2 regions of the Novibacillus thermophilus genome follow, and region 2 is predicted to be linked to the other one. Evidence: riboswitches for the same ligand, from Rfam matches in the RefSeq annotation. Region 2 holds a riboswitch; the other holds the start of a gene.

Region 1 (15,317 bases), 1.2 Mb from region 2:
GAGATCAAAGACTTCTGTGCTAAGCACGACATTTTTGTCGAAGCGTGGAGTCCGCTGGATAATGGAGGAGAGGTGCTTCAAGACGAAAAGATTAGGCAAATAGCTGACGCCCACGGCAAAACGAATGCACAAGTCATCTTGCGCTGGCACTTGCAAAACAACACGATTACGATTCCCAAGTCGGTCACGCCGTCGCGTATAGAAGAGAACTTCAACGTATTTGACTTTGAACTCAGTGAAGAAGAAATGCGAATCATCGATTCCCTCGACCGCGGTGCTCGCCGAGGAGCCCACCCTAATGAAATGAACGTGCGTTAGGACCGTTTGTACCGCGGTCCTTTTTTATCTGACGTCGAAGTGGTAAGCGGAACCGGGCTGTTACATTTTGGTGTCAAGCGTCAGTGAAAATGTCCTATTAACTCGTCAGTGATTCTGTCCTATTTTAGTTATTCCCCCATCCCGTTCAGGAGCGTAGCTTGTAGTGGGCATTTTATCAAGGGTAAAGGCGTATGCCCGAGTTTCACTCGCCCTTGATAAAATGCCCACTACAAGCTCCCTGGCTAAAAGGGATGAAGGGATCATTGTCCGTATTCTAACGGCACAGTCTAGATTTTTTAAGCCCGTTGTCGTATCCTAGATTTAGATTGGGTGCGCCCATATTGGCGCCAAGGATGATTGAGTGCGGGCTTGTGAGGTTGTTTCTCCGAGCTCGCCTTTTGTTTTTGCAGCGACTGGCGTTTTGGTTTTACTGTTTCCTTTAGGGGGTAATCCACCCCTTTGTGCCGGACAAATAGTCTTCCGTCTAATGTTTCTCGCACTTCGACACGGGTTTTGCGCGGGATGGTTTGTTGGTGATCCGAGCGATCTATTGTGTAGGTTTTTCCTTTGTAAGCAATTGTTTCTCCGGTTCCCAGAGTACGCTTTTCACGGTAGCAAAGAATTAGATCCAACGCTTGTCCTTGTTCCAAAGGGACAAACGCACTTTCTGGGTCACGCGGTTCAACCGCAAACTGTTCGTTATGCGCTTTGATCAACTCCGGCAGCACCGTGTTGGCCTCCTCAATGGTGTCGATGCCCCGGAGGCGCAACTCGACAATCCAACGGTCTTGTAGCGTTTGGAACAGCCGTTCAATCCGTCCCTTGGCTTGTGGTGTTAAGGCTTTGATATGAGTCACACCTAACTCTTCAAGGGCTTGTCCGAATTGCGACAAAGGAACGGGTTCTCCCGCCAATTCCTGCTCGATCGTTTGCTTCTCGTTAGGGGAACGGAAAATCATATGGCGATCCGAATACACACTCATCGGAATGCCAGTTTGCTCAATCATCTGTCGTGTCAGCCTAAAATAGCCCTCGGTGTCCTCCTGTGGCCGGAAAAGAGCAGCCACGACTTTTCCAGTGGCATCATCAATGGCGGCAAGAAGGGACATCGGTTCCGCTCGATCTTCCAACCAAGGGTGAGGGCTCCCGTCCATTTGGACTAACATGCCGGCTTGTGGCTTTCGCTCACGTGGCCGGTGCACGTTAGCCGGACGCCGTTTGCGTTTCGGTTTGATGCCGGCCTCAGAGCGAATGCGACGCACGGTTGACGGACTGACGTGAATTCCTTCGTACTTGGCCAACAATTCGGCAAAATGCACATCATTACACCCTTGATACGCATCGCTTTGGTGGAGCTCCAGAATTCTTTGACGTGTATTGTCAGACAGTGCGTGTGCCGGTTTGCGTCCTTTGTTTTTGTGGATAATCCCCGTTTCCCCCTCCTCAAGCACCCGTTTTTTGAGACGACAAACCTGGCGGTAACTTAACCCAAGGAGTTCAGCGGCTTCACCTCCTGTGATCAAACCTTGAATCCAGCGATCAATGACGGTGTAACGCTTCAGCTCTTGTCTGCTCATGAATATGTTCTCTCCCATATGTGACATTTTCACTGACGCGTTACAATATGACAATATCACTGACGAACAACAGGGCTGTTACATTTTGGTTGACACAGCCGTTCCGCTCTGCTATGTTAGTAACCATCGACAGTGAAAGGGTGTCAGAACAACGATGATTTTCTAATCCTGTTTTTCGAAAAATGAACGGATTTTTCGGGACAGGATTAGTGTGACGTTATGTTGTAACAATGTTTGGCATGCTGATATGTCGAGGCACAAGCGTTACTCCTGTCCTGTTGGGAATGGGAGGTTTTTTATGTGAAAAATAGGCCTCTTAACGTAGTTCTTGACCATGATCGGAGAGGAGAGAAACCGTGCACCAAGCACATGTTCACACGGAGACCGAAGGCGAGTCACGCCATATTCGAGTCGTACCGCTCATCGCCGTTTTAATGTCCGGCGCATTTGTCGCCATATTGAATGAAACGCTGCTCAACGTCGCCATAGCGCCGATTATGGAATCCTTCGGGGTGGCGGCGAGTACTGCCCAGTGGATCACGACGAGTTATTTACTCGTCGTGGCGGTTTTAGTACCGGTGAGTGCCTTTCTCATTCAACGGTTCACGACGAGGCAACTGTATCTCACCTCGATGGCCTTATTCGGCATCGGGACTGTCATTGCCGGAACGGCCCCTGTCTTTTCTCTGTTGTTACTGGGGCGAGTCGTCCAGGCATCTGGTACCGGCATTTTGATCCCGTTGCTGACGAACGTCATTTTGGCCCTAATCCCTCCCGAGAGAAGGGGACGGGTGATGGGGATACTTGGTTTGGTCATGATGTTCGCTCCGGCCATCGGCCCGACCGTCTCCGGACTGATCGTGGACTATTTGTCGTGGCGATGGCTGTTTTATTTGGTCATTCCCGTCGCGATCGTTTCCATTTTGTACGGAGTCGTCTCGTTAAAAAACGTCACAGAGCTCACGTATCCGAAAATTGACGTGTTTTCAATCGTGTTGTCAACGATTGGCTTTGGAGGCGTTGTGTTCGGGTTCAGTTCTGCCGGTGAAGGGGCGGGAAGCTGGACTGAACCAAGTGTGCTCGTCGCGTTAGCGGGAGGGTTCGTTTCCCTCTTTCTGTTCGTCATTCGACAAGTGAAACTGGAGACGCCGATGCTCGACATGCGGGCCCTTGCTTATCCGATGTTCAGCCTGGCGCTCATCGTGATGATGATTGTAATGATGACGATGTTTGCGACGATGATCGTCATGCCTATGTACATGTTGAACGTTCTCGCCTTTAGCGCCGTGACCGTCGGCTTGGTCATGTTGCCGGGGGAATCATTAACGGAGCCATCTCGCCGGTAATGGGGTACTTGTTCGATAAATTCGGACCCCGCTGGCTGCTCATTCCGGGGATCGTGATGATGACTCTCACGGTCTTCCTGTTCCGTTCGTTGGATCAGGGAGCCACTCCGGTTGCGATCGTCATCCTGCACACACTGTTAATGGTGTCAGTGGCGATGGTAATGATGCCGGCTCAGACAAACGGCTTGAATCAATTGCCGCCTTACCTGTATCCGCACGGCGCGGCCATTGCGAACACGCTCATGCAGGTGTCCGGCGCCGTCGGAACAGCGTTGTTTGTGACCATCATGACGATCGGCCAGCAACGTTACTTGGCCCGAGTCGATCGTCCGAGTGCAGCTGACGAAGTGGCCGCCCTTGCAGCAGGTGTGAAACAGGCGTTTACGTTCGGTCTGATCCTGGCCGTCATTGCCTTCATTCTGGCTTTGTTTGTAAAGCGGGTGGCGGCGCCTCCGGACGAAGGCGAGAAACAGGGGGGCGAAAGTTCCCAAGGACATCCCAAAACCGTTTAACCGGATAGGGTGTTCAAGCGTTCATGGGGACATCCGTTGACATAAGTAGTAGAAATGGGTTAAGTTTAGAGTAATCGTCACAGGGAGGGTTGGTTCCTCATAATGGGTATTGCGTCTATCCGACTCAAAACTGAACACTATACCTCGCGAATTGCATAGTGTTCAGTGCTCTGTCTGTGTGCAGAGTAAGCGGGATAGGTCTGCCCATTTTTGGAAAAACCGTATGTGGTCCTATACAAAGTGGACGAAGGAGGGCGATCTTGCCCTCCTTTTTTGATCTTCAAAAAGCTGTATGGCGGAAATTGCACGACACGTCAACCCGTTCAGCCAAGAGAGGATAGCCTCATCTCCGTTTACTCAAACACAGGCAGGGCCTGTGTTTTTTAATAAAACGAAACGGAGGATGAGAGCATGAACAAACAGAATAAACGCCATCGGCGGATTCGCAAATTTAAGGACGGGACGAATTTTCCAGGACAGCACTTTATGCATCGGGGATTAGCCAAAAGGTTGGTGGAGATGGCGAAGATAAAACCGGAGGATCTCGTCCTCGACATCGGTGCCGGAACCGGGGCATTGACGCTTCCCTTGGCAGATAAGGCGGGGAAAGTACTGGCGATCGAAAATGACCCGGTTTTGGCAGAGAAGCTTCAGAGAAAGGTGGCAGAAAAACATAACGTCACCGTGATTCAACAAAGTATTTTAGACATGCGTTTGCCCCGGAGGCCGTTTTGTGTCGTGTCCAGTATACCGTACTCGATCACGACTCCTATACTACGGAAGCTCCTGGATCAACCGGGCCCAGCGTTTCAATGGGCGGTACTCGTCGTTGAAAAAGGAGCGGCAAAGCGATTTACTGCGGTTCCGGTGACAGACCCCCGCATCATGACATGGAGAATGTGGTTCCACATCGAGAGGGGGCGAACGATACCCCCCCAACACTTTTCACCTCCGCCAGACGTGGAGTCATCTGTTTTAACCGTGCGAAGAAGGCATGAACCTGGGGTTTCCCTTCGCCACCGCGCCCGTTTTGCAGCTTTGGCAGCGTATTGCCTCAAAGATCCAGAACGGCCGATGGACGAGGCGTTAAAGGGCGTGTTTACGCCACGGCAAATAAAGCGGTTGGTTAAACAGCTGAAGATAGACCGATACGCACCGATCTATTCTCTCAGTGAACGACAGTGGGAATTCGTTTTTCATACAATGCGTCAGTATGTGGAACCTTACCGTTGGCCGAAATAACATTGCCGTCAATCATTGTAAGCCATTGCCGACAAACCTCTAACAGAAAAAGATGTAGCCGGCTGAAGGAGAGCGAGACGTCCGCTACGTAAACTGACTGCCGAATCGGTTCCCGGACCGGTTCATCATGGCAGTCACCTTGCGTTTGTTTCTGAAAGACGTTCGTATTGAATGCGGTGGAGTCTGGCAAAAACGCCGCCTCGCTCCAACAACTCATCGTAACTCCCTTGTTCGGCGATGCCGTCTTTTGTCACGACGATAATTCTGTCAGCGTTGCGAATCGTCGCCAAGCGATGGGCAATCACCAAGGTGGTGCGCTCTTCGGACAGTTCGTGCAGGGCAGCTTGAATCAACTTTTCCGATTCGGTATCTAAAGCGGACGTCGCTTCGTCCAGAATCAAAATCGGCGGGTTTTTCAGAAAGGTGCGGGCAATGGCAATCCGCTGTTTCTGGCCGCCGGACAGTTTCAGCCCTCTTTCGCCTACCTGGGTGTCATACCCATCCGGCAACGTGTCAATAAACGACTCCAGATGGGCCCGTCTTGCGGCTTCACGTATTTCTTCCTCGGTGGCGTCCAACTTTCCGTAAGCGATGTTTTCGCGAATCGTTCCGGTAAACAGAAAAACGTCTTGTTGTACGATACCAATTTGCGACCGGAGGGAGCGTTTGGTGAGATCGCGTACGTCCATGTTGTCAATCGTAATCCTTCCCCGGTCTACATCGTAAAAGCGGGGAATGAGGGAGCAAATGGTCGTCTTGCCGGCACCTGACGGGCCGACGAAAGCGACCGTTTCTCCGGCTTTTATTGAAAAATGAATGTCCTCTAAGACGGGATGATCTGGATCGTATTGGAAATAAACGTGTTCAAATCGAATATTCCCTTTAAGAGCCGGAGCGTCTATCGCGTGGTCACGGTCTTGCACATCGGGTTCTTGGGCGAGCAGTTCGAGAAACCGCTTGAATCCGGCCATGCCTCGCGGGTACAGTTCCATCAATGCACTGATTTTGTCAACCGGTTTCATTAACACATTGACGTACAGGACGAAACTGACTAGTTCACCGTACGACAATTCGTGGCGAAACGACAGCCAGGCGCCGACAACGAGTACGATGAGCGTCACAAACCGCGTCATCATGTAGACGCTGGAAGTCGTGAAGGCCATCACTCGGTACCCTTTTAATTTCGCCTCGCGGAATTTCTTGTTGTCAGCGTCGAACCGTTTCTTTTCATACTCTTCATTTGTGAACGATTGGACGACCCGAATGCCGGACACACTGTCTTCGACACGGGAGTTAATGTCTGCAATTTTCGAATACATTAACCGCCACGCTCGATGCATGCGGACATTGCAGTAGGTGATGACCCAGATGAGAAACGGTACGACTAAAAAGGTGACGAGGGCTAGCTTTACGTTGATCGTGAACATGATGCAGAACGTACCGACAAAGGTCATGACCGCAATGAAAAAATCTTCGGGTCCGTGGTGGGCGAGTTCCCCGATATCAAACAAGTCGTTGCTGATCCTGCTCATAATGTTGCCAGTTTTCGTGTTGTCAAAAAATCGAAAGGATTGTTTTTGCACATGATAAAAAAGCTCCTGGCGCATGTCCGTTTCAATGTTGATGCCCAATTTGTGTCCGAGAAAGACGACGACGTACTGCAAGAAGGTACTCAGCGCATAGACGAAGAGCAATAAAACGCTGACCGTGACGATCATCGGCCAGTTCCCGCCTGGAAGCAAGCGGTCAATAAACCACTGCACTGCAACTGGAAAGGCGAGCTCGAGAACGGCGACTATGACGGCACTCATAAAGTCGATCATAAATAGCCTTCGATGCGGTTGATAGTAGGAGAAAAAGCGCCGAATCATGACAATCCCCTTTTGAACAGTGACATTTAATAGGATTATATCATCAATGGAGAAGTTGGGAAGGATTCGGCACGTCCATTAAGAAAAGACAATGGTTTTGTTTTCATACGTCAGAATGCGGTCTTCAATGTGCCATCTGACGGCCCGAGCCAGGACGATGCGTTCGATGTACTTTCCGATTTGCTTCAAGTCTTCCACCTGGTCCCGATGGTTGACGCGCTGTACGTCTTGCTCGATAATCGGGCCTTCGTCTAACTCGTCGGTGACGTAGTGGGCCGTCGCCCCGATCAGTTTGACCCCTCTTTCGTAAGCGCGGGCGTAAGGATTGGCACCGACAAAAGCCGGCAAAAAAGAGTGGTGAATGTTAATGATCCGGTTCGGAAAGGCCGCCGTGAACTGGGGTGTCAAAATTTGCATGTATCTCGCCAACACGATGAGGTCGACACGATACTTGCGGATCAGATCTTCTTGAGCACGTTCAACTTTCCGTTTGTTGTCAGCCGTCACGGGGAAATGGTAGAAAGGAATGCCCATTTCTTCGACGGTTTCCCGCAAGGTCGGGTGGTTGCTGGCGACAAAGGCCATCTCCACGTCTAAATTGCCAGACTTCCATTGCCAAAGGAGCTCCAGCAAACAGTGATCTTCTTTGGACACGAAAATGGCGAGGCGCTTTTTTTGTCCAGCGTGCTCCACACGCCAGTCCATGTCGAACTTGCCGGCGATGTCGGAAAACGCCTGTTCCATACCTTCGGAATTGGAACGGTGAAAATCTGCTTCAATCCGCATGAAAAACATGCCGTTTTCCGGGTCTGTCGTGTGCTGATCCGACTGGACGATATTTCCGCCGTGTTCGTAAAGAAACTGGGAGACACTCGCGACAATCCCCGGTCGGTCCGGGCAAGAGATTAAGAGGCGCACCCGGTCTTTCGTACTGTTTTGCAGTGGTGCTTCAGTCGGTAACGTGTCAGTGTGTCTCATGAGATTCCTCCGTCTTCGTAGTCATGAAAAAAGCCGCGTCTTGTGGAAAGACACGGCAACGGATGAACATCCAAGAAGATTTCTATCCGTTCCCCTGTCCTTTTACCTGAGAGTTTCGCAATCCGCATCGTGCAGATTGGTTTGCCCCTTCGGTGGCCGCGAGCGGCTCTCTCCAGAGGTGCGTCCAGCAACAGTTTTGATCCAGCTGCCTTCATCCGGCGGTTATTCAACTGTACGAACTACGGTGCTATTTTACTTCGTCATCGCTTCGCGTGTCAACATTTGCGAGGTGAGTCTTTCTTTTTGTCGGTCATTCAGGTGCAACGGTTGTTCATGTCTAGAGTTGGGTGCGTCATCAACCGCTATTTTTTCAAAAAAGTCATGAACAAAAAGGTTGCGTCGTACTATTCTATGGGCTACAATCAAACCAAACGGTCGGTTTAGAAGGTGGCGTTATGGCGACATCGAAAGGACAAAAAAAGCGCGACTTTATTTTGGAAAAAGCGAAAGAGCTCTTTATCCAAAAAGGTTATGCGGGGACCTCTATGGAAGATCTGGTGCAGTACAGCGGCGTCAGTAAAGGGAGTATATACTACCACTTTGACAGCAAAGAGGATTTGTTTTTGAACGTGATTGAAAAAGATACGAAAGAATGGTTGGCATCCTGGCGGGAAAAGGAAAGACGTTATACGTCGTTTGCGGAAAAGTTGTACGGAATTGCTGACCATTATGCGGAAGACTTCCATAACCCGCTCCAAAAAGTGGCAGAAGAGTTCATGTTTAGCCAACCGATTCAGACAGAACTGCTGGACCATGCGCTGATGACGATACGGACGAAGCGGGAAGAGTATGCCAACATTTTTCGGGACGCCATTGAGGCCGGGGAGATCGAAGCGGGTTCCCCTGAAGAGCTGTCTTTCATATTTTCAGGGTTGATGGATGGGCTCAGTACACTGTATTACGTGAAGTCGCAGGACGAACTCAAATTACTGTACAAACAGGCGATTACGTATTTCTTGAAAGGAGTGATCCCGCGGTAAATTTTTTGGTGTTACTAAACCGACTAGTCGGATTTTGCATGGAGATTGACGGATGAACATCTTGTCACGATATCGAGCCTTTGTGTGTAAAACAGGTGGCATTTTTTGGTACGAATATTTTACGAAGATTCCCTAGGGCTCTGTTGCCGTGGCAACAACAGCGTGATGAGCAAAGCGATGAGGGAAACCGCAATTAAAGCGGTAAATACGCTGTGGATGCCGGAGACGAGGGCTTCTCGCAACACGTTGCGCAAGTGTTCAGGGAGCGGCTGTGGATTGTACGGGTTGATCAGTTCGTTTATTTGTTCAGAGCCGATGTCACTATCAGCGCCCCGCTGTGTCAGCTGGGCGGTCACCCTCGCGTTGAAGTACGTGCCGAGCAATGCCACCCCGACCGTTTGTCCCAAGTTGCGGAAGAATGTGTTCAAGGCGGTCGCGACGCCGCGCATGGACCAGTCGACAGCCGACTGCACTGTGACGGTCGTCATTGTGATGACGAACCCGAAGGCAATCCCTTGAATGGCGGTAATAAGCGGGAGGACCATGAGCGGTGTGGACGGGGTGATGAGGGCGAGTAGACATGTTCCCGCCAGTAAGAAAAAAATGCCTAAAACAGCTGTAAATTTGACGCCTTTTCGCAACAGAAGTTTCCCGCCGAGGAAAGAAGCGATCGTCCACAAAACGGACATCGGGGTGACGATAAATCCAGAAACCGTCGCGCCGTGACCGAGTACCCCTTGGATCCACATCGGCATGTAGACGGTTGTCCCGATCAGTACTGCCGTCACAAAAAAGGCGATCGCGTTGGCGACGGAAATGGTACGAATGCGGAACAGGTGAAGGGGGATCATCGGTTCTTCCGCTTTCATTTGAATGCGTATAAACAGGGCTAGTAAAACACTTGACGCCATAAAGAGCCAAAAGGTGGCAGGCGCGGCCCAGCCGTTTCCTTCTCCACCTTTTTGGAAGGCGTACAGCAAGCAAAACATGCCGGCGGAAAATGTCAAGGCGCCGGCGTAGTCAATTCGTTGCTGTGTCACTTCCAGTTTTTCCCTGAAAAAGACGGTGACCATGATTACTGTTGTGATGCCAAAAGGGATGTTGATGAAAAAGATCCAGTGCCACGTCAATTGGTCGACGAAAAAACCGCCCACTAACGGGCCCGCAATGCTGGATATGCCCCACACCAAGCTGATAAAGCCCAACATTTTCGCCCGTTGTGCGTACGGGTAGACATCGGCCACAATTGTCGTGGTAACGGGTAACAGCGCACCCGCTCCAATGCCCTGGATGACGCGGAAGGCGATGAGTTGTTCCATCGTTTGCGACAAACCGCACAAAGTCGACCCGATCAGGAAGATAAACGTCCCGATTATAAAGATTTTTTTTCGTCCAAACAGGTCGGCGAGTTTGCCGAAGACGGGAACAGTGATGGCTGACAGTAAGAAGTAAACAGAGTAGACCCAGTTCATCAGGTGCAAGCCGAAAAGATCGCCTACGATGGCCGGCATCGCTGTGCTGACGACTGTCCCTTCGATGGCTGCGAGAAACGTGGCGATCATCATCGCGGCCATGACGATGTGTCGGTTTAGGGCGTTTCCTGCCATGTGTGACCCTCCGTATGTCGTGACGGTTACACTCCCTCTATTTTAACAGGTGGTGGGACGTTTGAATAACCGTTTTTAGAACAGCGGCGTATTCCCTTTGCGGTCGTGAAGGGAGGCTAAGTACGTTGCCGTCACGACACATAATTCCCGTATCCCTTTTTGTAATACGGCCTCGTCTACATGGGCATAACTCACCCGGAAGTGGTGCCATTCGATGTCCCCCGGGTAGCAGGAAGAGCCGGGGAGGAAGCTGATCTGGCGCTTTTCCGCTTCTGCCAACAGGTCGTTAGCGTTGGCGCCATCGGGCAAGGAGAGCCACAGGTTAAACCCGCCTTTCGGCACGGTCCAGGACAGATCTGGATGGGCGTGTCGTTCTAGCAGTTGGATCGTGAAGTCGCGCCTTTTTCTCAATACGGACCTCAAGTGGGTGAACAGCTCGGCGATCTTTTGGGGCGATTGGATAATCGGGAGGACGACCTTCTGGTTTAGTAACGGATTGCCCAAGTCAGCGTACGTTTTCGCAGTGATCAACCGGTTCAATACGTGAACGGAGGCGACGAGGAACCCGATCCGGCAGCCTGGAGACAGTATCTTGCTCAGCCCTTTTAAGTAGATGACATTGCCATGCGAATCCATCGATTTAATGTGCGGCGGAGGTGTTGTATCGAAAAAAATTTCGCTCCACGGGTCGTCTTCTAACACGAGACAGTTCATGTCAGCGGCTAAATCGACTAACGCTTTTCGCCGTTTTGTGCTCATGACACGGCCGGTAGGATTGTGAAACGTGGGAATGGTATAGATCAACTTCGGTTCGTACCGATCTAGCATAACCGTGAGGGCGTCGAGACGCATGCCGTCTTCGTCCACTGGGACTGAGACGACGGTCGCACCGCGGCTGCGAAAGACGTCGATAGCAGCAGCATACGTCGGTTCTTCCGTGAAGACGACATCCCCTGGTCCTAAGAAACTGCGCGCCACAAGGTCAATTCCCTGTTGTGAACCGTTCGTCACGAGAATTTCTTGGGGTGAGACGTGAATGTTTTCACCGGTCAAGTATTGCGCCATCGCCTGCCTCAGTTCGAGGTCACCCTGAATCTCCCCGTACGTCCCCAGAATGTCCGGATGATGGTGCGCCAGGTGTTGCAAACTTTCAGCCAACACTTGTGTCGGCAGCAAGGAGGGGTCAACAGTGGACAAGGCAAAGTTGATCGCAACGGTCTTTTGGTTGTAGTACACGTCTTGTGCACGGTGCAAGTAGTCTGGTAGTTTAAACGACGTGCTACGCTGTGTCGATTCATCCGGCGGCTCCGCTTCTTCGTATACGAACGTTCCTTTCCCTTGAATGCGCGTGACGAGTTTTTGGTTTTCCAACATTTCCAGGGCGTGGGACACAGTCACCGGGCTGACGTGGAGCGTGCGTGCCAATTCCCGCACGGACGGGAGTCGGGCCCCTTTGGCGAACTGACCGGACAGAATGCGGTCCGCCAGCTCTTGATAGATTTGTTTAGCCAGGGGAATTTGGGAATGCCGGTTGAGTTCGATTTTCATCTCAATGCCTCCGCCAAGTGTTACACAATGATATTGACTGTTACACTCCAGTATAACTAGAATAGCGCTCAAACACAATGATGGAGGCGAATGTGACGATGACAGTGAACGAGAATAAATTGAGGACAAAACGCGGCATGGCCGAGATGCCAAAAGGCGGTGTCATTATGGATGTCGTCAACGCCGAGCAGGCGAAAATTGCAGAGGAGGCGGGAGCGGTTGCCGTCATGGCACTGGAACGTGTCCCCGCCGACATCCGCGCAGCCGGCGGTGTCGCCCGAATGGCAGATCCGGCCGTAGTTGAAAAAGTGATGAACGCCGTGTCCATCCCCGTCATGGCCAAAGTGCGCATCGGACATTTTGTGGAGGCTCGCGTCCTCGAAGCGCTCGGAGTGGACTACATTGACGAGAGTGAAGTGCTCACGCCTGCCGATGACGAGTTCCACATCGACAAGTCCGTGTTTACCGTTCCGTTCGTATGCGGTGCTCGGGACCTCGGTGAGGCGTTGCGCCGCATCGGGGAAGGGGCGTCGATGATCCGCACGAAAGGGGAACCGGGGACGGGGAACATTGTGGAGGCGGTTCGCCATATGCGCCTGGTGCAAAGTCAAATACGCAAAGTGCACAGTATGTCCCGGGACGAGTTAATGGCGGAAGCGAAACGGTTAGGGGCGCCGTATGACCTGTTACGGTCCGTTCATGAGTACGGAAAGTTGCCCGTTGTCAACTTCGCGGCAGGTGGTGTCGCCACGCCGGCAGACGCCGCGTTAATGATGCAGTTGGGGGCAGACGGGGTGTTTGTCGGTTCCGGCATCTTTAAGTCAGAACACCCGGAGAAATTTGCTAGGGCCATTGTTGAAGCGGCGACGAATTACGACGATTACGATCGCATCGCTGCGCTGTCTAAAAATTTGGGCACCGCCATGAGCGGTATTGACATCGCTGGTCTGGAACCAGCGGAACGCATGCAGGAGCGTGGATGGTAACGGATCGGAGGTGTGGGATGTGAAAATAGGTCGGTAGTTTGCCGCCAAGGAGAAGGCCATTTTCGGTACGTGTGCCGGTTCGATCCTCCTGGCGTCAAAAATTGAAGGAGAGGAAGGGGGATTTCCTCAGGTTAATGAATACAACCGTCTCTCGGAACGCTTTCGGGCGTCAAAGGGACAGTTTTGAGGTAGATCTTAACATCCGACATATCGGATACAGCTTCGGGGTGTTTTTATTCGCGGTCCGTACATTGTTGGAGAGGACGTACACGGATGCACACTTATTTCGTGCAAACGTGCAAACGAGTCGCAGCATGCCGTCTAACTGTCAATAAGGCCACGGTACGACATCCTTCCCGTACATCGGGGAGGCGTTTTTTTGTGTGAGCGAACGTTATAACGTTGTATACTACAAAGATAGAACAAGTGGTGGAGGTGGATGATTGGAACCGAAAAGGTTAGCCGCTATTTTTGATAGACAGGCAGATTGACTAAAATTATTTTGGAGGGATTACGTGTGGGACAAGTGGAACAGTTGATGAATCATTGGCTGAGGCACCGCCGCGTTTTAGAAGAATTGCTCAAAACGATTCCGGATGAACAGATCGGCTATAAGCCCTGGGACGGTGCGATGGCACTCGGGGAGCTGGCACAGCACATTGCCGCTTCCACAGACATGTTTGTTTCCCTCACCAAGACGGGGGATCAAGAGATCAAGCCACCGGAAATAGCCGATTGTAGGACGATGGAGGAAGTGCGACACGTCGTCACGGAATATACCGAGAAGACGAAGGGGACATTCGCGTCACTTACAGATGAAGAACTTGAAATACATTACGATTCGCCACATCCAAACTTTCGTGGTCCAAGAAAAAATCTACTCTTGATCGCCATCGATCACGAAATTCACCACAAAGGTCAGCTTTTCGTGTACGCGCGCATGATCGGGAGGAAAGACTTGCCGTTTTTTATATGAGTTAACAAAATGTCACGTGCCCTTAACACTGGCTTAATAAAGAGGGTGTAGGATGGAGGCAAACGGACGAAAGGTGACGGGCGTCATGAACCTTTTGGATGCTGCAGTGTTGGGATTTACCGCCTTCATCTTGCTGTACAGCGGTTACGGGTATTTGAAAGAAAAAGCGGAGTTGCCAAAATACCGTCGTGAAAAGACCCCAAAGGACAAACAGCTTGCCAACACTTTAAAAGCGGAAGCTCAGTGACGAACAGCTCGTCACTTTTTTTTGTGCAAAGGTGCCAAGGCGGAGTTCATGTCCTTAGCCGGAATCGCTACCGGAAACGCGACCTTTGAAGGCGGGACCGCCGAGGTGGGAGGATTGGGAAACAGTCATCTCTTCAGTTGCCGCATCGTGGTCGTTCGACAGAGGAGAGTTGTTGGCTGGGAAGCCATTAGTCCTGTTCGGAACCGATGCGTCTATACAGGTGTCGCCGAAGTCCGTGTGCATGGTTTGCACGGAAAAGGGATTGCGAAGACGGAAATAATTGGCGATTCCCCTCACCTGTGGTACTATTCCGTATAAAGAAACTGTGCACAGGTATGGGGGTTAGTCGCATTGAAAAAAGCAGTCGCGATCTTGATCAGTCTCACTCTATTTTTAGCCGCTTGCAGTTCGTCCGAATCTGCAAGAGAAGAGGCGGAGCAGCCAAGAGACGTTGCAACCGCTGCCGAAGAGGGCAACCATTCGCCGTCGACTGAAGGAGAGGAAGCCGCAGAGACCGCTGATGGCGTTGGTGGAAGGGCCCAAGGTGAAACGTCCGTAGGTGTAACGGACGATCACAAGACGAACAGTGGAGCGGAACGCGGGAACAACAACGCGTCCAACGGAGGACAGCAGAGAGGCGGTAACGAATCGGACGCAACGTCTGAGGTGAGAGACGCTGACAGTCGGCCGCTGACGAAAAAAGAAGCCGAGGATCTCGTGAGGCACTACTTACAGTTAGAGGATCGCCCGGAAGTGAAAGTTCAATTCGATCACGAAGAAGACGGGCGCTATGTCATTCACGTCTATGAAATCGTCGGCAACGGGGAAGAGTCCCACACAGCCACTCTAGGCTGGTACTACGTCGATCCGAAGACGCAAAAGATAGAATCAATGTTTTAAAGGCGAAAATGCCATATCCCGTGACGAATGCGAGAAGTCACGGACTGAGAGTGAAAAAGGTACCCTCTGTGGGCGCAGGGGGTACCTTTTACCGTAAGGATCGCGTTCTTTGTGATTTTCTGAACCGCATGCCAGCGAGGTGTTTCTACCCTCTGAAGGGAGAGAGGTC
Region 2 (15,317 bases):
CGGTCTGTTTTTCTGAGGAGACGTTTTGGCACTCTTCAGTACAAAGCGCATCGTATCTTTGTTCGTGTTTTCTAACTGCAGAACGGGATTGGGCAACGTCTGTTTGTCACCGCCTAAACCGCTGATTTCAACTCCAACGCCGTCCTCATTTTGAAAGCCTAATGTCGGCAACAATCCTGTCCTGACGACGGACTGAAACACCTCGCGGTTCGCTTTCGCTACAGCATTTTCGATATGCGGCGACAGATAGTCGCTGTTGTGGAAAATCGTCTCCAAATCAATGATGAACGGATTTTCACCGCTCGCAATTATATTCTCATAATGCATATCTGTACCGTTAAATAGGTACATGATGGCAATTAAACCACCGTAACGCCGGTAGTAGTCTCTAATCTCCCGCTGACTTTGACACGCTTGTTGCTTGATAAATGCCTCCCAACCGTACTCTCCTCTGTTAATAAACGGATAGGTTGTAAGCTTCGGCCTAAAACCGCGTTCGTTAAACCATTTATACAGGTCAAACACCTGCTCATTAATATCCATCCGCTTCGGTTTGTATACGAGAGTTTGACCCGATTCAAATTGGAGATTGACGACACTTTTCCCTTTATTGTGTGAATCTCCTAGACCCGTTTCTACCTTGACCAAAGTGCAGTCATCTAAATGAAACGTTTCCTTTAACAGTGGCCAGTCCGCCTTATACCGTTCAATCAGTTCAGTCATATTGTGTACAAAATAGTCTGTGCGTAAAGACAAGATACGCGCCAGTACAATGTACTCCAAATAAAACTGTAACACGTGTTGCTTTTTACAAAATTGACGTATAAACGAAGCATAGCGATCCTCTTCGGAATCGCCTTCCAACTCATTTAAAACGCGGGCGACGTTTAATTCGAGAACGAGTGCGCGACTGGAAAGCTCAACGAGGTACTTCCCCAGACTTTCTATCATTGAATGGAGGACTTTTTCTTTGTTGATCATAGAATCGCTACACGCGTTCAACGCTTGGTTCAGCTTATTTTGAGCCCACTGCAAAAACGGTCGCACAGCGATGGACATCGACGTCGGAACCTCATCATCTGCAATATCGTCCGTTTGTGACATACACTCTTTAAAGATTCGGAACCATCGGGGAAATTCTTTGATCTTTTTGTGATTGTCCACGAGAAGAGCTGAAAACTCTTCGACTGTCAACCCTTCTACCGCTAGTTTCTTGTTCCATCTTGCCTCGTCTTTGAAAAGAGCTTTTGTTTTCCATTTGCGAACGGCTTCCGCAGATGAGTCGGCCTTTTCTTCTGACATATGGCGGCATTCATCATTTAAATTGAGTGATTGCTTTCTCTCCGCCATAAACAAGCCTCTGACGACTTCTGCTTCTAAACTTTTCAATCCTTCCAATTAAAAACCCCCAACCGAAAATGGACGAGCTACATACGTACCGCATATAGCTCGTCTCACTCGATCGTTCTGTTAACATTTCATGACGGAGTAAATGACAGTTCCGATTCCGATTCCGACTGTACACGGCATGGAGCTAGTGAGAGGTGTTGGGGTGACAGCAGCAGCTTGGGCGTCATCAGCTCCTCCGTTGATCCGCATGAGCTCATCGTCGCTGATTTCCGTTAACGCTTCTCCAGACGGGTGCGCAACGTTAAGTTGAACTGTCTCGCGATAATCAGGATCTTTCCAAGCTCTCACAAGCTGTTCACTCATTCGACACATCCTCCTTTGACCTTAATTTTTGCACACAGTGAATGTGAGCAGAAGCCCCGTGCCTATTCCAGCTGAAACACACCAGGCGGAAGACACTGTAGTAGGGGTAGCTTGTGGCTCCACTCCTGCCCCGCCATTAACTCTCATTAATTCTTCATCGCTTATTTCGGTTAATACCTCTCCAGCGGGGTGCGAGATGGACACTCCTGCCCGCTCACGATAACTCGGATCTTTCCAAGCCTTGACCAAGTCGTTACGATTCACACCTTTTCCCTCCTTGCGTTAATTTCTTTATTTTTCTACCAACAACTATTATATTAGGATTATATTTTTTTTATAGTTCCCTAAAGGGAAATGTTGTTCACGATTTGTTACTCTACCTGATTAAAGGCGAATTCTCGTCTGCTCTCTCTAGTTGCTGGGTGTATAAGTGATAGTAGTGACCTCCCTTTTGATAGAGCGAAAGGTGATCTCCTTGCTCCACAATCGTTCCCTTGTGCATCACAAGTATTCGATCCGCATTCTTGATTGTGCTGAGGCGATGGGCGATCATGACACGCGTACATTCAAGGGTATGCAATCGCTCCATAATCTTTTTTTCGGTTACGGAATCTAGAGAGCTCGTCGCTTCATCGAGAATAAGAATAGAAGGTTCCGTTACGAGCGCCCTTGCGATTAATAAACGTTGACGCTGTCCACCCGAAAAATTAATCCCATTTTCGGACACAACGGTATAGTATCCTAAAGGGAGTTTCATAATCTCGTCATGAATTTCCGCCATCTTGGCAGCATTCACTGCTTGTTCAATCGACAAACCCGGCTGATTCATCACAATATTGTCATAGATCGTTGTGTTGAATAGCCGAGTCTCTTGTAACACTGTTCCGATTTCCCGCCGAACGGACTTCAAGTCGTAATCACTTAACGGGTAGTCGTCTATGTACACTTCACCGTTCGTTGCACGGTACAACCCGAGAATCAGCTTTGCTAGTGTGCTCTTTCCCGATCCAGAAGAACCGACAATGGCCACCTTTTCACCTGGATGAATCGTCAGTGTCACATTTTTAAGGACGTATTCATCATACGGACTGTATCGAAAATCTACATTTTTGATCTCAATTTTGCCACGTAGTTTTTGAAGCGAGACGTTTTGTTTTGAACCTTCCGCTCGACTGTCCACTACGTCTTTAATTCTTTTGATGTAGTTATTCACCAAAATCACTTCGTTATAAGCCGTTCCGATAGAAACGATCGGCGCCATGAACGAAGACGCCAAATTACTAAACGCAACCAATGTGCCTAAGCTTACGCTCCCTTCAATGACGCGGGAGCTTCCCATCCAAAGCAAAAAAACAGGCAAAATAAACTGATATCCTGACGAAATAACATTCAGAAACGTATCCCATAAATTCCTTTTCTCAGTTGCAACCAACTGTTGCATAAAGTTTTTTTCCCATGTGTCGTAAGATGCGCGTTCTAGCCCCATCACTTTAATGTCGCAAATATTGTGAATATTTTCAGCTGTAATACTCTGTACTTTGGCTTGCGCCTCCACTTCTTTGGAGGTCAATCTCTGTGTGATAGATGTGCTTAACAAAAGAATCACAAAGCAAACGACACCACTTAAGATCACAAATATTCCCATAGAGGGGATATACCAAACGAGCAAGGCTGCATAAAAAAACAGCAGCATGCAATCTATCATGAGTGAAATTAAGCGGTTCGAAAAAACAGAGCGAATGAACGTATTTGAATTTGCCCGAAACAACAGATCACCGCTTGAGCGGTTCTCAAAAAATTGATACGGGAGTTTAAACAAGTGTTGCGTAAAATGGGACATGAGGGCGTGATCCATATGCTTTTGCAACTTGGTGACCACATATCCCCTAGCCATTAAATTCAGATTGTAAAACAGGTACAGCATGAACACGGCATACCCTAATATAGAAATGAAGGAAACGTTTTTCGGAACTAACACTTCATCCGTAATCCATTGAGTCAGCATCGGGTTCAAAATACCCAAGCCTTGCAATAAAGTGGAAAACAAGAGCACGAGCACGATCCATTTTGGTTGTTTAAACGCATGTTTAATGTAAAAACCCCAACTCGACTGTTTCTTTCTCTTTCGCCAATGTGCATTCGGTTTTAGCGAAAGAAAAATTCCAGAGTACGATGTGTTAAACTCATCGATGGTGAGTCGCCTTCTTCCAGAAGCAGGGTCAACGATGTAGAGGTACTTTTTTGTCATCTTTTCAAGGACAACGTAATGTCTCTGTTCCCAAAAGACGATTACCGGCAAGGCGCTTTTCGAGACAGTTGTGATATCCCCTCTATACGCCTTGACGTCAAAATCTAATTTTTCACTAATTTTTTTGAGGTGGAATAAAGACATTCCACTTTTGGATACTCCAAACTCTTCTCTTAACTCAGTCAGTGTCACGTGTTTTTTGTAATAACCACAAATCATCGCTAAACACGCTAAGCCACACTCACTGTGCTCCATTTGTTCAATGTAGGGAAGTCTACTCAACACGATTTGTCTCCTTAACATCTTGTTTCAGTTCGATGTACCCAAGGTGATAGCAAATGATACCAATTTCTACTCTTGTTTTAACCTGCCACTTTTTTTTGATCGAGATCACAATGTCTACTATTCGTCGTCTACTGACGTACAACTTCTCTGCAATCTCTTGGTTTGTATACCCTTTGGCTATTAATATCGCGACTTCCTTTTCTCTTTGACTCAACGGTTTAATATTCACCGAATGCTTACACATTTTTTTGATCCTCTCTAATTTCTGTAGTCTAACGATTTAGGCCGATGGCCGCAGTTATTGATTAATTTTTCTGCTTAAGAATGACATAGTGAAAGTGCCCGAAGTGAACCATCCAGATCGCTGCTAGAACAAGAAAAGCAAACAATTGTCCAAAGTACAAACTGATGAGAATTGAGATGAAGAATATCCACGTCATGAGTGAACGTGTGCGAAAGGCTGCACGATGCACCACACGTACTTCACTTTCATCTAACTCTCTTTTGGGGAAATTTAACAATTTCAGAATCAGTAGCTGCCCGCCCTGATGGACCCCTCTCATTTTTTTCACAATATGTCCTTGAAGACTTGCGAGTAAGATGAAGCATATCAACCACACGATGAAAATGACGGCTGCCTGCATCATGGATTCCGTGCTTTCAAAGCGAAGCACCCATCCGATCAAATACAGTAACGACAGACTAATGGCGAACAGTCCAACTGCACAGAGGATGAACAACTGTTCCCACCGGCGCAGATCGACGTGCTTTTCTGAAGAGTGGGATTTCCTCATCTGATGCGGTTGAAGTCGGTAATATATCCACGCGTTGATTCCACCAAAGACGAAAAGACCGACCGCAGGAGGTAAAATAAGCCTTTCTGCCTCCTCTGCCCGCGCTTCAGTCGGTAAGACTAGCGCCATGAGACAAGCTACCACCAGCCAAGCGATCATGACGTAAAAACCGACTCGGCAGAAGAACTTGATCCCTTTATACATTTTGCGCTCCTTACTCCTTCCCGTCATTTCATGACACTTGTTTATTCGTGTAATGAGAAGAGGTCAATTTTCGAAGAAGCAAGTAATTTGAAAAGTGAGAAATATCTTTTTTCGATCAGGTTGACAGTCTGTCGGTAGACATCGTTTTAACCAAACATATAATATAAAGAATTGGTTTTTCCTTGTCAATGAATCCTTGTTATTTATGTTGTTCGTCAGTGATATTGTCATATTGTAACGCGTCAGTGAAAATGTCACATATGGGAGAGAACATATTCATGAGCAGACAAGAGCTGAAGCGTTACACCGTCATTGATCGCTGGATTCAAGGTTTGATCACAGGAGGTGAAGCCGCTGAACTCCTTGGGTTAAGTTACCGCCAGGTTTGTCGTCTCAAAAAACGGGTGCTTGAGGAGGGGGAAACGGGGATTATCCACAAAAACAAAGGACGCAAACCGGCACACGCACTGTCTGACAATACACGTCAAAGAATTCTGGAGCTCCACCAAAGCGATGCGTATCAAGGGTGTAATGATGTGCATTTTGCCGAATTGTTGGCCAAGTACGAAGGAATTCACGTCAGTCCGTCAACCGTGCGTCGCATTCGCTCTGAGGCCGGCATCAAACCGAAACGCAAACGGCGTCCGGCTAACGTGCACCGGCCACGTGAGCGAAAGCCACAAGCCGGCATGTTAGTCCAAATGGACGGGAGCCCTCACCCTTGGTTGGAAGATCGAGCGGAACCGATGTCCCTTCTTGCCGCCATTGATGATGCCACTGGAAAAGTCGTGGCTGCTCTTTTCCGGCCACAGGAGGACACCGAGGGCTATTTTAGGCTGACACGACAGATGATTGAGCAAACTGGCATTCCGATGAGTGTGTATTCGGATCGCCATATGATTTTCCGTTCCCCTAACGAGAAGCAAACGATCGAGCAGGAATTGGCGGGAGAACCCGTTCCTTTGTCGCAATTCGGACAAGCCCTTGAAGAGTTAGGTGTGACTCATATCAAAGCCTTAACACCACAAGCCAAGGGACGGATTGAACGGCTGTTCCAAACGCTACAAGACCGTTGGATTGTCGAGTTGCGCCTCCGGGGCATCGACACCATTGAGGAGGCCAACACGGTGCTGCCGGAGTTGATCAAAGCGCATAACGAACAGTTTGCGGTTGAACCGCGTGACCCAGAAAGTGCGTTTGTCCCTTTGGAACAAGGACAAGCGTTGGATCTAATTCTTTGCTACCGTGAAAAGCGTACTCTGGGAACCGGAGAAACAATTGCTTACAAAGGAAAAACCTACACAATAGATCGCTCGGATCACCAACAAACCATCCCGCGCAAAACCCGTGTCGAAGTGCGAGAAACATTAGACGGAAGACTATTTGTCCGGCACAAAGGGGTGGATTACCCCCTAAAGGAAACAGTAAAACCAAAACGCCAGTCGCTGCAAAAACAAAAGGCGAGCTCGGAGAAACAACCTCACAAGCCCGCACTCAATCATCCTTGGCGCCAATATGGGCGCACCCAATCTAAATCTAGGATACGACAACGGGCTTAAAAAATCTAGACTGTGCCGTTAGAATACGGACAATGATCCCTTCATCCCTTTTAGCCAGGGAGCTTGTAGTGGGCATTTTATCAAGGGCGAGTGAAACTCGGGCATACGCCTTTACCCTTGATAAAATGCCCACTACAAGCTACGCTCCTGAACGGGATGGGGGAATAACTAAAATAGGACAGAATCACTGACGAGTTAATAGGACATTTTCACTGACGCTTGACATGAATCCTTGTTATTTAACAATTTTTGGCAGGTTGGTGTTTTGTGTAAGGTCGACTGGAGGTCGGTATTCAAAATGCCAAACGGGTTGGAGGTGTGAGAGATTTGGGGTGGGGCAACTGCCCCCTCTATATCAGACATATTATCATCTGCGTCCATTGTGGCCTTTTGAGCAGAAGATCGTAACGTTTGAGACACGTGCGTCGCGGAAACCGATCCGTTCACTTTTGGTAGCGCAGGACCGGTTTTCGCGCGGCCGTCACTTCATCCATCCGCTTCACAACTGTGTGGTGCGGCGCCTCCTGCACAACTTCCGGCTCTTGTTCGGCTTCTTTTGCAATCTGAATCATGACGTCGGCGAAAGCGTCGAGCGTTTCTTTGCTCTCAGTTTCGGTCGGTTCGATCATGAGGCATTCGTCGACGATGAGCGGAAAGTAGATCGTCGGCGGATGTATGCCGAAGTCCAGGAGACGCTTGGCGATGTCCAGTGTGCGCACGCCCAGCTTTTTCTGTCGGTTCCCGGAGAGCACGAATTCGTGTTTGCACAGCCCGGGGAACGGCACGTCGTAATGATCGGACAGTCTCTCAAGCAAGTAGTTAGCGTTCAGTACGGCGTCTTCGGACACTTGCCTAAGCCCTTCCGGTCCCATTGTGCGGATGTAGGCGTAAGCCCGGACGAGGATGCCGAAGTTGCCGTAAAACCCTTTAATCCTCCCGATGGAATCCGGCATGTCGCCGTCGAGGTAGTAGCGCTCCCCATCCTTTTTCACCATCGGTTTCGGCAGGAAGCGGGCTAACGCTTTTTTGACGCCGACCGGCCCGGCCCCAGGTCCGCCCCCGCCGTGCGGCGTCGTAAACGTTTTGTGCAAGTTTAGGTGAACGACGTCGAACCCCATGTCCCCGGGGCGGGCTTTGCCGAGAATGGCGTTGGCGTTGGCCCCGTCGTAGTACAACAGTCCACCTGCTTCGTGGACGATGCGGGCGATGTCTTCGATTTCTTCTTCAAAGAGCCCGAGAGTGTTCGGGTTGGTGAGCATCAACGCCGCCGTGTCTTCGCCGACAAGTTGGCGCAACATGTCAACGTCGACCTGACCCCGTTCGTTCGACTTCACCGTGACCGTATCAAAACCGGCGACAGTGGCACTGGCCGGGTTCGTACCGTGAGCAGAATCCGGTACAATCACTTTCGTCCGCTTCGTGTCGCCGCGCTCCTCGTGGTAGGCGCGAATCATCATCAGGCCAGCCCATTCCCCTTGCGCCCCTGCCGCAGATTGCAGTGTCACTTCGTCCATGCCGGTGATGTGGGCCAAATCCCGTTGCAACTCGTACAACAGTTGTAACGCCCCTTGTACTGTGTCTTCCGGCTGATACGGGTGAATGCGGGCAAATCCATCGTAACGCGCCACATCTTCATTCACTTTCGGATTGTACTTCATCGTACACGAACCGAGGGGATAAAAACCAGTGTCGACCCCGTGATTTCGCCGTGACAGTTCAGTGTAGTGGCGTACGAGGTCTAGTTCGGACACTTCCGGCAGCTCCGCCGGCTGTTTGCGCCTGAAGTGCTCTGGCAGCAGGTCGCTCCCTTCCACTTTGTCCACGTCAGATTCAGGCAGACTGTAGGCGACCCGGCCCGGCTGGCTCAATTCAAAGATGAGTGCTTTCTCTTTACTCATACCCAACCCTCCACTGTCGACACGAGTTCATCAATTTCCGCTTTCGTCCGCACTTCCGTCACGGCGAGCAGCACGGCGTCACCGAGTTCCGGATAGTCTTTCGACAGATCGTAACCGCCGAGAATTCCCTTCTCTAACAGCACTTTTTGCAGCTCCTTCGCGGACCGCGGCAGTTTGACGGCAAATTCGTTGAAAAACGGCTGTTCAAACAGCGGTTCGACGCGAGAGACGTTCAGCAGCTGGCGATAGGCGTAGTGGGCTTTTTGCAGATTCAAGTTGGCAACGTCTTGCATCCCCTGTTTCCCCAAGGCACTCATGTACACCGCCGCCGCCAACGCGTTCAACGCCTGGTTGGAGCAAATGTTCGACGTCGCTTTTTCCCGTCGGATGTGTTGTTCCCGCGCCTGCAACGTGAGGACAAACCCCCTCACCCCGTCTTCGTCTGTCGTCTGTCCGACGATGCGGCCGGGAATGCGCCGCATCAGTTTGTCTGTCGTCGCAAAGAAACCGCAGGACGGACCGCCGAACTGTACCGGAATGCCGAGGGGCTGGGCGTCACCGACGACGACGTCGGCTCCGAAAGAGGCCGGCGGTTCCAAAATGCCGAGGGATAACGGATTCACGCTGACGACGAACAGCCCTTTGTGGCGATGGGCGATCGGCTCGATAGCGGACAAATCTTCCAGGTTGCCGAAAAAGTTCGGCGTCTGCACGATGATGGCTGCCGTCTCGGCGTCAGCCAACTGGTCCAGCCGATCGACGTCTGTCACGCCGTCGGCATGCGGCACTTCCACAATTTCGTGGCCGAGCCCTTTCGCCAGTGTGCGCAGCACACTGCGCGCTTCTGGATGAACGGTGCGGGAGACGAGTACTTTGCCTTTGCGGGAAACGGCGGATGCCATCGACGCCGCTTCAGCAAGGGCGGTCGGCCCATCGTACATGGAGGAGTTGGCCACCTCCATGCCGGTCAACTCACAGATCATCGACTGAAATTCAAAGATCGCCTGCAGTTCCCCCTGGCTAATTTCCGGTTGGTACGGAGTATATGCGGTGTAAAATTCCGATCGTCCAATGACGTGTCCGACGACGCTCGGTATGTGGTGTTCGTACATTCCGGCGCCGAGAAAAGATACGACACGGCCAAAATCGAGGTTCTGATCGGCCAGGCGGCGCATGTGCCGCACGAGCTCCGGTTCGGACATCGCCTCTGGGATGTCTAGTTTTCCTTTAAAGCGGATCGCTTCCGGGATATCAGCAAACAACTCATCCACGTGGTTGACGCCGATCGTGTAGAGCATCGCCTCGCGGTCTTGATCAGTCATCGGTAAATAGCGGTATGTCATTTGAGAAACATCCTCCTCTACTCTCGACGTTATGGGCGCGGACGCTTGTAAAACGGTGTTTCCACAATTTTCGCTTTGACCCGTTTGCCGCGAATGTCCACCGTCACTTCGCGCCCGAGATCGCTGTATTCGCTCTGGACGAGCGCCAATCCTAAGTTTTTCCCTAAAGTCGGCGCATGTGTCCCGCTCGTGACTTCCCCGATCTCGTTTTCTCCGACGTACACCGGATAGTGGGAACGGGGAATGCCCCGCTCGATCATCTCAATGCCGACCAGTTTGCGCGGCACTCCTTCTTCCTTCTGCCGGAGGAGAGCTTCCCTCCCTAAAAAAGAGCCTTTATCCAGTTTGACGGCAAAGCCGATACCGGCTTCCAGCGGACTAATGCTTGCCGACAGCTCTTGTCCGTAAAGGGGCAAACACGCTTCAAAGCGGAGGGTGTCCCGGGCGCCGAGGCCGCACGGCCGCAAGCCGTCCCCTTCCCCCGTCTGTAACAGTTTCTCCCACAAGAACAACGCGTCATCACTTTCCATGTACAGCTCGAATCCGTCCTCCCCCGTGTACCCGCTGCGGGAGATGAGCGCCTGTACACCGGCTACGTCTGCACCGTCCACAAAGCCGAAAAACGGGATCGCCGCCAAGTCAGCCGTCGTCAACTTCTGTAAAATGCGCTCCGCTTTCGGTCCCTGCAACGCAAACTGAGCCGTTTGACTGGACACATCGCAGATGGTGACGTTTCCTGTCGCGTGTTTGTTCATCCACTCCACGTCTTTGTCGACGTTGGCCGCATTGACGACGAGCCGGTAGTTGTCATCCTCCTTTTTGTACACGAGTAAGTCGTCCACCGTCCCTCCGTCCGGGTAACACATAACCGTGTACTGGGCCTTATGACGTTTGAGTTTGTCGATGTCGTTGGTGGTCAAATGCTGTAAAAAACTTTTTGCGTCAGAACCCGACACCTCCACTACCCCCATGTGAGAGACGTCAAACAGTCCGGCGTCGTTCCGCACGGCGTGGTGCTCAGCTTTAATGCTTGAAAACTGCACTGGCATTTCCCACCCGCCAAAGGCGGTCAGTTTAGCCTTGTCCTGGTACGCAGGGTGGAGCGGCGTACGTTTCAACTTTTTCAAGGCTATCACCTCCGAATCGTTTTCATGTGATGACTTTTAGCCTTCCCACTTACGACCACCTGCAACATTTCGCCGTCCCTTCTAAAAAAAGACAGAGCGTTGCCCAGGAATCAAACCTGTCACAATGCTCTGTCCTTCTACCTGAGAGTTTCCCCTCCTTTGCAACCAGGAAGGTTACCCCTTTGGTGGCCCTATTGGCACTCTCCAGAGATGTGTCAGACAAGCGTCTTTTTGCCTGAGAGATTCGCCACTTGGGTGGCTTGCTCCTTCGGCGCCGTCCGTCAACCTGTTTGAAAAGCGGAACGCCCCTGAAACTCATCACTGTCACGAACGTTCATTCCTAGACCAAACAGGTCAGCCAGGACAGTCTCTCCCCTTGCCTTCATCCACAAACACTATACGAATGTTTAAGCTTACAAGTATTGTATCTGATTTCCAAGGAAAAGGCGACCGTTTTTTAAACCTTTTTCATAATCTTTTACACTTCCGGCCATACTAGAGAAAGATTGGTGACGAGAGGAGAATCGGCATGCACTCCGTTCCTATTCGTTTTGACCGTTCGTGGTGGCCGGCATTTAAAGCACGCGTTCACGCCGACGGGCCGTGGAACAGCTGGGAGTTGTTCCAACTGGCAGTGGAGGCAGAGCGGCACGTATGTGTACCGAACTTCGACGATTTGCTTTGCCTCAAACAACTGAACGCATTTGCACCGCTGCCCCACCAGGTCGAAACGGCGCGAACTGTGCTCAACGAATTGCATGGTCGTGCCATTTTAGCCGACGAAGTGGGACTCGGAAAAACGATTGAAGCGGGCCTGATCCTAAAAGAGTACGTGTTGCGCGGTCTCGTGAAGAACGCCCTCATCCTCGTCCCCGCATCCCTCGTCTCCCAGTGGACACGGGAATTAAATGAAAAGTTCGGCATTCCCGCCGTCGCCCATAAAAAAGAGTGGATGTGGGAGAAATGCGACATTCTCGTCGCCTCCATCGACACGGCAAAACGCGAACCACACCGCAGCCACGTCTTAAACCGCGATTACGACATCATCGTGATCGACGAGGCGCACAAGTTAAAAAACCGCCGGACCCGCAACTTTCAGTTCGCCAACGAACTGCGCAAAAAGTTTTGTCTGTTGTTGACAGCCACTCCCATACAAAACGACTTGCAGGAACTGTACAACTTGGTGACCTTGCTCAAGCCGGGACAGCTCGGCGGAGAGCAATCGTTTCAATCCCAGTACGTCGTCAGCAAACGCCAGCCGAAAAACGAGGCGCTTTTGAAAGAGGAAATTCGAAAAGTGATGATCCGCAACGAGCGAAAAGACAGCCCACTAGACTTTAAACAACGACACGTCCACACAGTGACACTGGACTTGACGCCGGAAGAGCGGGCGCTATATGACGGCATCACCGACTTCGTGCGCGAAAGGTACCAAAAAAACAGAGGACTTGCCGGAAGTTTCCTCTCCCTCGTCAACTTGCAGCGCGAAGCGTGCAGTAGTCGTGAAGCGACGTTTCTCACCCTGTTTAAAATGTTTAAAAAAGAAATCCAGGGACGCCAACAGCTTCCAGACGACGTGGCACACGTCATTCACCTGCTCAAACAAGTGAAAGAACAGGCAAAGGCTCGAGAAGTGCTGAAGCTAGTGGACAAGATCGGCGACGAGAAAGTGATCGTCTTCACCGGGTACCGGGCCACTCAAGACATGTTGAGACGCGTTCTGCAAAAGCATGGCATTACGTCCGTGCCGTATCGGGGGAACTTCAACCGCAACAAGAAAGACTGGATGCGCCAGCTCTTTCAACAGCGGGCCCAAGTGATGGTGGCAACGGAAGCTGGCGGCGAAGGCATCAATTTACAGTTCTGTCACAACATTATCAACTACGACATGCCGTGGAATCCGATGCGAGTCGAACAGCGCATCGGCCGGGTGCACCGCCTCGGGCAAGAGCACGACGTAACCATTTACAACTTATGCACGCGGAATACGATCGAAGAGTACATCATCCGTTTGCTGCACGAAAAAATTAACTTGTTTCAGCTCGTCATCGGAGAGTTGGACAAGATTTTGGCACACGTTCACCTCAAAGAGAGAACGTTGGAGAACAATATTATGAAAATCGTGTTAGAATCCCGAGATGACGAAGAAGTGAAACAGCGCCTGTCCCATCTCGGGGACACGCTGTCAGACGCCAAACACCACACGAGCCAAAAAGCGGACCTCCTAAAGGATGTGCTGAACCCTTGAACAGAGCGGAGACGAAAAATTACGTGATGCGCTATCTCAATGCCATGCACTGTGACATCGTCGACAAAAGCCCAGGGCACGTACAGGTAAAGTTGTCAGAACAAGCAGACAAAGACTTAGTCAACCGTCCCTTTTACTGGTCATACGTGGAAAAACTCGGTCTCGATCCGCAACCGGTGACACTGTCTCTCATTTTCGACCCCGATCAAATCCCGCCCGGCGTACGGGGAGAACCGATCACGCCCGGTTCCACCCGCCTTCAACACATTTTTCAGTCTGCTCGCAAACACGGCCGCTTCGTCCGGCTGTATGAACGTTCGCCGCTCGACTTGAGGAGCCCCCGGGGCTCCCGCCCTTACGAGCCCTGGCTCGGGATTAATTACAAAATTGAATGGATCTGCGACCAACTGCGCAGCGAAATTTACTCACTGGGCATTCGGCTGTTGGACGGATCGATTGACGACAACTTTTATCATACGATATCAGAGCGCGAGTGGACACCGCGTCTTCCGAGCCACCGCTTCGTGACAAAACACAAGTTGACATTGGAAGAAGCAGTCAACGAGTTAGAGTTCTACGTTGAAGGGTATTTGGACCACGTAGACGACGCGTGGGCCAGAGCCGCTGAATCCCGGATGCAGGAAGAGCTAAACCGGTTAGAGCAGTACTACAAGGAGCGTCCGGCTCGCATGGACAAAGAGGCCTTCCTCGCCGAGTACGAACGGCGTGTACGGGAAACGAAATGGCAGTATCAGCCTCGTGTGCAAGTGAGTGTCGTGAATGCCGGCCTGTTTTATTTGGCATAAAAAGGACAACTCTTTTGAACCCTCGGCATACACATATAGGAAGATCATTATCATACGGTTCTACAGGAGGAAGCCGGGGATGTGGTTCATCATTGAAAAAGTCGTGCTGGCAATGGGAACCCTGCGCATCATATCCGGGTTTATCGAAATGACGGCAGGGTTTCTCATGCTTAAATTCAACGACTTAGAAAAGTCGATCGCCATCAACGCACTGCTCGCTTTAGTGGGACCGGCGGTTCTGATTACGACGACGACGATCGGACTGGCCGGATTGGTCGAACGGGTGTCTTACGACAAAGTAGCGTGGATCGCAGCTGGTGTTGTGTGCATTTTAATCGGGGTGTTCAAAGGATAAACGCGCAAAAGTAGACGTAAAATGTTTCACGGTACCCTACGTCCGCGAAGACGGCTTTATCGTATTACATTGCGCTTACGGCGGTTTTTCCTGTTTTGCCAAAACATGTGAAGGCCGAACAACAGATCGCCAAACCAAACGCGGCTCCATCGGTTCCGCTGTCTGTCCTTGCGCCTCATTTTTCGTTCTTCCCGCGGTGTTTCTAAATAGCGGACAAACCGTTCCGTAAGATACTGTACATAATCGTTTGAAGACATGCGCAACCACCTCAGTCGGATTTCCTCAGTCTTACAAAACGTGCGGCTGTACTTCTGACATCAGCACATATAGCGTAATGGTAGCGGAAGAGGGCAGATCTTAAGACATTTGCAGAAAAGGTCTTAAGGCATCCTCTCTCCTTACCACATCATACCATTGCTCGTGCGGCCTGGAGGTCTACCCTTATCATTGACGGCGGAAGATATCTTTAAACACGCCGCTGTGTTGTTGGCACTGGGCGACGATGATCTGGGCCACTTCGTCCGGTGTTTTGTCCGTCGTGTCAACTTTAAAATGGGCAAAGTCGTAGGCGTTGCGCCGCTCTGTCAACAGGCGATCGATGCGTTGTGCCAAGTCTCCTTGTAGCAGCGGTCGGGACGCATCGTGCTGCAACCGTTCGATCAGCGCGTTCCGCGATGCGGTGAGAGCGACGACGAAACCGCTGTTTTGCATTAACTTTACATTGTCCTTTCGGAGGA

Evidence for each region. Region 2 has a riboswitch for glycine ahead of gcvT (glycine cleavage system aminomethyltransferase GcvT). Riboswitches for the same ligand answer to the same signal wherever they lie in the genome.
Region 1: it holds a riboswitch for glycine, as region 2 does, so the genes downstream of both, purU (formyltetrahydrofolate deformylase) here and gcvT (glycine cleavage system aminomethyltransferase GcvT) in region 2, are expected to answer to the same signal.

The regions. Positions count from the first base shown of each region.
Region 1 is NZ_CP019699.1:210,085-225,401, forward strand. It holds gene B0W44_RS01245 (aldo/keto reductase) at 1-318, shown strand, start outside; gene B0W44_RS01250 (ISNCY family transposase) at 615-1,895, opposite strand; partial or broken gene B0W44_RS19160 (MDR family MFS transporter) at 2,330-3,753, shown strand; gene erm (23S ribosomal RNA methyltransferase Erm) at 4,165-4,995, shown strand; gene B0W44_RS01265 (ABC transporter ATP-binding protein) at 5,130-6,866, opposite strand; gene purU (formyltetrahydrofolate deformylase) at 6,945-7,844, opposite strand; glycine riboswitch at 7,929-8,030, opposite strand; gene B0W44_RS01275 (TetR/AcrR family transcriptional regulator) at 8,300-8,884, shown strand; gene B0W44_RS01280 (MDR family MFS transporter) at 9,004-10,491, opposite strand; gene pdxR (MocR-like pyridoxine biosynthesis transcription factor PdxR) at 10,567-12,039, opposite strand; gene pdxS (pyridoxal 5'-phosphate synthase lyase subunit PdxS) at 12,138-13,025, shown strand; gene B0W44_RS01295 (hypothetical protein) at 13,160-13,360, shown strand; gene B0W44_RS01300 (DinB family protein) at 13,543-14,001, shown strand; gene B0W44_RS01305 (hypothetical protein) at 14,054-14,248, shown strand; gene B0W44_RS01310 (hypothetical protein) at 14,297-14,566, shown strand; gene B0W44_RS01315 (hypothetical protein) at 14,600-15,148, shown strand.
Region 2 is NZ_CP019699.1:2,688,529-2,703,845, reverse strand. It holds gene B0W44_RS13045 (type 2 lanthipeptide synthetase LanM family protein) at 1-1,398, opposite strand, end outside; gene B0W44_RS13040 (mersacidin/lichenicidin family type 2 lantibiotic) at 1,471-1,713, opposite strand; gene B0W44_RS13035 (mersacidin/lichenicidin family type 2 lantibiotic) at 1,735-1,977, opposite strand; gene B0W44_RS13030 (peptidase domain-containing ABC transporter) at 2,090-4,246, opposite strand; gene B0W44_RS13025 (response regulator transcription factor) at 4,236-4,490, opposite strand; gene B0W44_RS13020 (DUF3169 family protein) at 4,552-5,244, opposite strand; gene B0W44_RS13015 (ISNCY family transposase) at 5,523-6,803, shown strand; gene gcvPB (aminomethyl-transferring glycine dehydrogenase subunit GcvPB) at 7,247-8,701, opposite strand; gene gcvPA (aminomethyl-transferring glycine dehydrogenase subunit GcvPA) at 8,698-10,044, opposite strand; gene gcvT (glycine cleavage system aminomethyltransferase GcvT) at 10,074-11,171, opposite strand; glycine riboswitch at 11,385-11,557, opposite strand; gene B0W44_RS12995 (DEAD/DEAH box helicase) at 11,701-13,419, shown strand; gene B0W44_RS12990 (YqhG family protein) at 13,416-14,225, shown strand; gene B0W44_RS12985 (YqhV family protein) at 14,305-14,580, shown strand; gene B0W44_RS12980 (YqzE family protein) at 14,637-14,837, opposite strand; gene B0W44_RS12975 (shikimate kinase) at 15,025-15,317, opposite strand, start outside.